Regions from separate parts of the Arthrobacter sp. KNU40 genome, predicted to be linked through region 1. Evidence: riboswitches for the same ligand, from Rfam matches in the RefSeq annotation. Region 1 holds a riboswitch; the other holds the start of a gene.

Region 1 (3,873 bases):
CGCGCCGCCCCTGGATTTGGGGTGGACGTGGTCAATGGTGTGCGCTGCTTTCCCGCAATACGCGCAACGGTGACCGTCGCGGCGCAAGACGCCGCGGCGTGTAACCGCCGTGATGGTGTTGTACCTCGGCCGGATGTAGCGATTGAGCAGAATCACGGAGGGACGTCCGAGAATCTCCTGTGGCCCGACGACAGGCTCGTCGCCTTCGGCCACTACGCTCGCTTTTCCGGTGAGCACAAGGACCAGCGCCCGGCGGAAGGTTACTACCGCCAGCGGTTCATATCCAGCATTCAGAACGAGTGTGCGCATGCACGTACCTCTTCACGGCCGCACCCGTCAGGGGCGCGAGGGCCGGCTGCCCTCTGCATGTACGGGCTGTGGATCGACAACCTAAGAGTAAACACCCGGAGGCCAGATCAACGAATCCTTGCGGGAGTTCCAGCGCGGTGTCGGTCAAAGTTCATGTGCCGGACACATGGCCGGAACCTTTCACGCACCTGGGGGCTACTCCTCGAATCGTCCCTTTGAGACTGCCTGGAGCAGTGATTTAGCGCATGCTGGTTAAAACAGAACATCCCCGCCGGCGGACCAGCGGGGATGTTCCAGTGAAGCTATGTAGCCGGAGCTATCTAGCCACCAACGCGGATGAAGACCGGGCCGGAGCCAACGTTGACGCTGTAAAGGGCGGTGGTGCCACCGTTCCAGCCGCCGTGGACTGCCATGCCGTTGCCGACGTAAACGGCGATGTGGGCCATGCCCATGCCACCGTTCTGGTAGTAGACCAAGTCGCCCGGCTGCGCTTCAGCAGCGCTGACCGTGCGGCCAAGGGAGAGGTAGTCTGCCGGCCAGCCGTGGAAGTTGATCCCAACGGCGGCCAGGGAGTTCGAAGCCAGGGCGGTGCAGTCCTGGGCAACGCCAAGCTGTGCGTAAGCTGCGGCAGCAATCGCTGCGCCCTTGCCGCTGGCAACTTTCGTGGCGGGTGAAACAGCAGCGGTGACAGAGAGCGTCGAGGAGCCGGTAGCGGCACCCGTTGCAGCCTGCGTGGCAACCGGAGCAGCTTCCTGCGTGGCAACCGGAGCTGCGACAACCGGAGCAGCTTCGGTGGAGACCGCCGGGCGCTCGTACTTGATGGCGACGGACGAGTCAGCCGAAATGCTGGCTTGGGCGATGGACTGGACTTCCAGGGCGGAGGTCGAAGTGGACTCGCGGGGGACGTTGGTTTCTGCAGCGTTGGCTGCGATACCGCTAGTAAGCACCAGACCGGAAGCAGCTGCGATAACCGCTGCCTGACGGCCTACGCCACCGGCGTTGCTGCCGACAGTCTTAGCGATAACGGCAAGCGAGTTGGTCTTGGTGACCGCGGCACGGTGGCGCGCAACAGTAGAGCGTGAAGACACGTTAAGAGGCCTCTCCCTATGCCCGCGAGGTAAGCTGTCGGATTCGGATGGGAGTCATCCGGCCACACTTCTCCCTCTCGGAAGTTGTGCGACTTAACCCCAAGGCCATCGGTGAAGATGACCAAAAGTTGGGTCCCCCGCCTCTGCCAGACGATGTTTTGCGAACGGAACCTCGAGCAGTGGCAGAGCTAGGCAATCCACTCGAGTGCATCAACTCTCTAAAAGTTGATGCGTCTTAGACGGTACATGAGTTTTGATTGAATGTCACATTCAGGTCACGGAGCGTGACAAGCATGCGAGAGGCTTCCATCGGATTGGCTACAGCCAGCCCAGGGGGTCAACGACGTCGCCGTTGACCATGACTTCAAAGTGGAGGTGGCAGCCCGTGGAGGCGCCGGTGGTGCCGCTCAATGCGATGACATCGCCGCGGCTGACCGTCTGGCCCACCTGGACGTTGAAGGACGACAAATGGTTGTACGTGGTTTCCAGGCCGTTGCCGTGGTCCACCACAATGCGGTTTCCGCCGCCATACGGATGCCAGCCGGCGAAAGTGACCTTGCCGGCCGCGGCAGCATGGACCTGGGTGCCGCACTGGGCCACGAAGTCCTGGCCTCTATGGAACTCTCCCAAGCCGCCCGTGATGGGATTCACGCGGTAGCCGAAAGGCGAGGCCGTTGTCAGGGCGTCGAGAGGCGCCCCCAGGGTGCCCTTGGATGACGACGTCTTGATAGTGCCGACGGACTGCGCGCTCAGGAGCTGCTTGAGCTTGCTGTCCGGATCGGCAGTGGTGGAAACCGCAGCACGGCTGAAGTCGATCGTGGCGCTTGCCGCGGCCGGAATCTCAGGCTGGGTGCCCACTGCCAAGGCGGTTTGGTTTGACTCGGGCGTGGCCGTCATAGCGCCGGCGCCCGGCAAGGCGACCGTCAGGATGAGGCCTGTAGCGGCAAGGGCCACTCCGGCCTTCTGTCCTGCTCCGCTTGCGGCGGCGAACTCGGCCATCTGCCGCAAGGGACCCTTGCGGCGACGAAGTTCGCGATGGGGATCGCGGGGCCTGTCGTGCTCGACGGCGCTTGCGCTCCGCAGCACAGCAGTAGGACCGGACGCGCGCCTGCGGCCCCTGGTGTTCTGCGTGGTCAAGGTTTTCCTCTCTGGCAAGCCTGCGAAGTTAGCTGTCGGATTCGGGCCAGAGAGATCGTGGACCCGGTCCGTGCGAAGGGCACGAAACGCAAGGTACCCGGAGGGGCCTTGCGCTGTTTGCACTTCCGCTACGGACTTCACCCCAAGGCCGTCTTTCGACAGCCAATGGTGGTTCCTCCGTTTCTGCCAGTGAATGGACTAATCCACCTGATCCGCTGGCAGAACTCGGCTTCGGATCAGGTAACGCTTTGGTATCGGCGCCAGTATTTAACTATAGGGGATCAAGCCCCCGCGGTAATAATTTCGTTATATTTGCCAACCGCATCGGCGGGCCAGCTAGGCGACCGTGACAAAAACGTGCGAGGCAACCTCGGGCGGCAGCTCCAATGCGCCGTCGATATTGGGCACGCGAACGGAGATGTACTCCCCCACACGTTCCAGGGAAACCCTGGCGCCGGGGCGGATTCCGCCCTCGTCCAGCTGCACCAGAAGTTCAGGCTCCACCTGGATCGGTTCAGCCAGTCGACTGACGGTGACCCTGTTTTCAGGTGAGTATTCGTTCATCGCGTCAAGTAGATTGACCACGCCATCGGTAAAGGCGTGGGACGCGACTCCGCCCAGCGCTTCGAGTCCGGGAATGGGGTTGCCGTAAGGCGATTCCGTGGGGTGGTCAAGCAGTTCATAGAGCCGCCGTTCCACGCGCTCACTCATGACATGCTCCCAGCGGCATGCTTCATCGTGGACGTAGGCCCAGTCCAGTCCAATCACATCTGCCAGGAGCCGTTCGGCGAGCCGGTGCTTGCGCATGACCTCGGTGGCGCGTTTCCGGCCCGTTTCAGTCAGCTCAAGGTGCCTGTCGTTGGACACAATCACCAGACCGTCGCGCTCCATCCGTCCGATCGTCTGGGAAACGGTTGGGCCCGAGTGCCGCAAGCGCTCGGCGATGCGTGCGCGAAGAGCCACGATGTTCTCTTCTTCAAGCTCCAAAATGGTCCGAAGATACATCTCAGTGGTATCGATCAGATCCGTCATCCAGCTCAGCTCCTCGAGCGCAGTATCTAGCGTATTTTCGCCAGCTCCAAGCTTAGCTTATTTGGAATTACTCCGGATAATTCCGGCGCTTGACCCGAGCCAGCCGACCAAGTGCTTTCCACGTGGCGGACTATGACAGCTTCGGTTCTGCCCCCGCCTGCGGCTTCAGGCAGAATTGGGGAGTCGAAGGGGCAGCTTGCCACCTGCCACGACCCATCTAGGCCGCTACTTCACCATTGGAGCATCCCGTGAGCGACAACAGCATCACTATCCCCGCCGATTTGCTGCCCAAGGACGGCCGCTTCGG
Region 2 (3,873 bases), 270 kb from region 1:
GGCGAGAAGCCGAAGATCCGGCCCGCCAAAGCAGGGATCCACAATGAAGCCGGGGGCTTGTCGACGGTGATGGCATTGCCGGCGTCGAGGGAACCGAACAGAAACGCGGTCCAGTCCTTGGTGCCGGCCTGGATGGCCGCGGCGTAGAAGGAGTTTCCGTAGCCGGTGGCCGCGAGGTTCCAGAGATACAGGAAGGCGGTGGCTACGAGGAGCCCGGCAGCGGATGGCCGCACCCAGCGGGGCTGCCGGCCAAAGGCGTATCGCGTCCAGCGGGGCGTGGCATCGGGGGTTGCGGGGCCGGTCGAGTGACGGCCCGGCGGTGCCGGGGCGGTCCCGACGGCGGCAGGAAGCTCGGCACCTGCCGGGCCCGTGCTTGCAGGAGTGATCGTGGAGGTCATGATGCTGCCGTTTCTGTGCGAGGTTTGGCTTGTGTGGTGGGTGCAGTTGCCTGCGCAGCAGGCTGCCGAAAGACCCAAAGTCGGAACAACAGGAAGCGGACCGCAGTGGCGGCGAGGTTCGCTGCGACCACGGTGAGGAGCTCGCCCCAGCGGTCCGGCGTCGTCGTGCTGTGCACCAAGGCGAGTGCCCCGGAGGTGAGTGCGAGGCCGATCCCGAACACAATCAGCCCCTCGAAGTGGTGCCGAACGGGATTGCCGCCCTGGATGCCGAAGGTGAAGCGCCGGTTGGCGCCGGTATTTGCGATGGCCGTGACGAGCAGCGCCAGGAAGTTGGCCAGCTGCGGGTCCATGAATCCGCGGCAGAACAGGAAGATGAGCACATAGGCGAGGGTGGACGCAGCGCCGATCGCGGTGAACCGGACCAGCTGTCCGAAAAGACTGCTGCGCGGGTTCTGCTCGGCGGTGCGGGACGACGCCGGGAGCGGCCCGCGTGCAAGCGCTGCTCGCAATTCCGGAATGGGGATGCGGCCCGAGACGAGATCCCGGGTGAGCCGGACCATGCCGCGGACGTCGGCCAGGGCGGTGCGTACCACGTCGACGCTAGAATTGGGATCGTCGATCCAGTCAACGGGAACTTCGTGGACCCGGAGGCCGCAGCGTTCGGCGAGGACCAGGAGCTCAGTGTCGAAGAACCACGAGTTGTCCATGGTGTGGGGGAGGATCTGCTGTGCGACGTCTGCCCGGATCGCTTTGAAGCCGCACTGGGCATCGCTGAAGCGGGCGCCCATGAACGAGTGCAGCATCAGGTTGTAGCTGCGCGAAATGAACTCGCGCTTGGGGCCGCGGACAACCCGCGAGTTGCGTGTGAGACGTGTGCCAATCGCGAGGTCCGAATGGCCGGAGATGAGCGGCGCCAAAAGGGGCGCCAGTGCGGCGAGGTCCGTGGAAAGATCCACGTCCATGTACGCCAGAACCGGCGACGGCGATGCGAGCCACACCTTGCGAAGGGCGTTGCCGCGTCCCTTCTCCTCAAGATGGACAACCGCGAGCTCAGGCAGTTCCCTGGCCACGCGCTCCGCGATTTTCAAGGTGCTGTCCGTGCTCGCGTTGTCCGCCACTGTGATGCGGAAGCCATGCGGGAAGGATTCGCGCAAATGGCCGTGTAGCCTGCGCAGGCACTCTTCGAGGTCGCGCTCCTCGTTGAAGACGGGGATGGTGACATCGAGGACGGGGACGGCGGTGTGGGTGTCCACCGGGGCACGCCGTCCGCTGCGTTGGACGGGGGTCTTAGCCTTGATGGGAAGGCCCGGCGGCACCACCGCGGGGTCCTTCAGGGTTCCGGAGGTGGATTCGATGAGCGTCATGTATCCACAGTGCCGTTGCAGAATATGAAGGCTTTAGGCGGAACCTGTGACGTGGCTGTGGATGCGCCACCCGCGTGGCAATTCACATGCCTGGCCAAAGAACGCAAAGGGCCGCCCCCGAAGGGACGGACCTCGATGTATTTTGCGCGTGGCTCTTGGTTTAGTACCAGTTATGGGCCAAGTGGAAGGACCATGCCGCGGACGGCGATCCGTAGCGTTCCTTGATGTAGTTCAGGCCCCAGCGGATCTGCGTCTGGTAGTTGGTCTGCCAGTCGGCGCCTTCGGACGCCATCTTTTCGGCCGGCAGCGACTGCCCAATGCCGTAAGCGCCACTGGAGGAGTTGGTGGCAGTGGTGCGCCAATCCGATTCCTTGTTCCACAAGGTGATCAGGGCTGACATCTCGCCCTGTCCCCAACCGTAGGAGGGAAGGATGCTTGCGGCATAAGCCTGGGCGCCGGAGGGATCATCGACGGCGACGGGTGCGGCCGGGGCTGCCGGAGCTGCGGGTGCAACGGGGGCAGGGGGTGCCACGGGCGCGGCCGGTGCGGCAGCCTGGGCCGCGACGGCGGCCGGAGCGGGGGCGGGTGCCTGGCTCGGCGTCGGCGTGGCGCTGGCCTTGGGGCTCGCGCTCGCCGACGGCGTGGCTGAGTGGTCTGCCGTGCGGGATTCGGACGTGCGGGTCATGTCCTGGGTATTGATGGCTTGACCGGCGGCCTGGGTGGCGGCACCTGCACCGAGGAACACGGCAACGACGCCGGCAACAACTGCCATGCGCTGGCCGGTGCCGAGGTTCGACGCGGCACGCCTCAAAGTGGAGCGTGACTTGTTATTCCGGGCAGGTTCGCCGCGGTGGCGCGCAACAGGGCGCGACTGATTCCTTGAATCAGACATGGTGATTGCCTCTCGACGCCTGCGGAGTTAGCTGTCGGATTCGGATGAGGTCATCCGGCCGTGGCCACAGCGGAACGTGGCGGTACGGCTTCACCCCTAGGGCTGGCTCAACATGAGCGCTTGCCCGGAGACCTGGGTCCCCCGTCTCTGCCTGGACTGATGGGCACCGGGGAGTGGCAGAGCTCGGCGCCTACCCGGCGGTGGCCGGAATGATCCAGCGCACCCATTCGACGGTACAGGAGGATCTTACTTAAGTCACATTTAGGTAACGGAGATCACGACGTCGGTGCGTCGACTTGCGCTCGCCGCGCACCGGCGTCGCGCCCGCCAGAGCGGCCTTTCAGGCCGTGGCGGTCCTGAGCGCCGGAAGACGCACGGCGAACTCCGTCCGTCCGGGCCGCGAGGCCACTTCGACCGTGCCGCCATGCGCCTGGACAATGGATTCCACGATCGACAAGCCGAGCCCGGACGTGCCCTCGGAACCGGAGCGGGCGGCGTCGGCACGGGCAAAGCGCGAGAAGATCCTGCCTTGGAATTCAGGCGGGATGCCCGGCCCGTTGTCAGTCACGGTCACCACTGCGCTGCCGTCGGCAGAGCGCATGACGCCGGTGACCACGGTGGTTCCCGCCTCCGTGTGTTTACGGGCGTTGGAGAGCAGATTCGCCAAAACCTGGTGGAGTTGAGTGGTGTCGCCGCGGACCGTGAGAGGCTCGTCCGGGAGCTTGAGCTGCCAGATGTGCTCGGGGGCCATGACTTTCTCGTCGCTGACGGTTTCGATCACCAACTGCGTGAGATCCACATCGGTGAACTCGGGGGCCTTCCCTTCGTCCAGCCGGGCCAACAAGAGGAGGTCCTCCACGAGGGTGGTCATGCGTTCCGACTGACTCTGCACCCGGCCCAGCGACTTGCGCCCGTCCTCGGTGAACGTCTCCGTCATGCGCAAGAGCTCGGTGTAGCCGCGGATGGCGGTCAGCGGAGTGCGCAGCTCGTGTGAAGCGTCGGCCACGAACTGGCGCACCTTTGTTTCGCTTTGCTGGCGCGCCTCTAGGGCGCTGGACACGTTGTCCAACATCAAGTTCAAAGCGTGGCCGACGCTTCCCACTTCCGTGCTCGGGTGGGCCGCCGACGCCGGAACGCGCACAGCGAGTGCCACCTCACCGGCGTCGAGCGGAAGCTTCGACACCTTCGTGGCGACGTCGGAGAGCTGCTCCAAGGGGCG

What was found. Region 1 has a riboswitch for cyclic di-AMP ahead of ACSKT0_RS03850 (M23 family metallopeptidase). Riboswitches for the same ligand answer to the same signal wherever they lie in the genome.
Region 2: another riboswitch for cyclic di-AMP. It lies ahead of ACSKT0_RS02600 (hypothetical protein); the one in region 1 lies ahead of ACSKT0_RS03850 (M23 family metallopeptidase).

The regions. Positions count from the first base shown of each region.
Region 1 covers NZ_CP195850.1:796,382-800,254, reverse strand. Annotated here, with positions in the region: gene ACSKT0_RS03860 (HNH endonuclease) at 1-309, opposite strand, end outside; gene ACSKT0_RS03855 (NlpC/P60 family protein) at 630-1,397, opposite strand; cyclic di-AMP (ydaO/yuaA leader) riboswitch at 1,403-1,570, opposite strand; gene ACSKT0_RS03850 (M23 family metallopeptidase) at 1,716-2,534, opposite strand; cyclic di-AMP (ydaO/yuaA leader) riboswitch at 2,537-2,744, opposite strand; gene ACSKT0_RS03845 (metal-dependent transcriptional regulator) at 2,871-3,566, opposite strand; gene serC (phosphoserine transaminase) at 3,815-3,873, shown strand, end outside.
Region 2 covers NZ_CP195850.1:531,156-535,028, forward strand. Annotated here, with positions in the region: gene ACSKT0_RS02590 (ArnT family glycosyltransferase) at 1-398, opposite strand, end outside; gene ACSKT0_RS02595 (glycosyltransferase) at 395-1,762, opposite strand; gene ACSKT0_RS02600 (hypothetical protein) at 1,923-2,654, opposite strand; cyclic di-AMP (ydaO/yuaA leader) riboswitch at 2,657-2,830, opposite strand; gene ACSKT0_RS02605 (ATP-binding protein) at 2,995-3,873, opposite strand, start outside.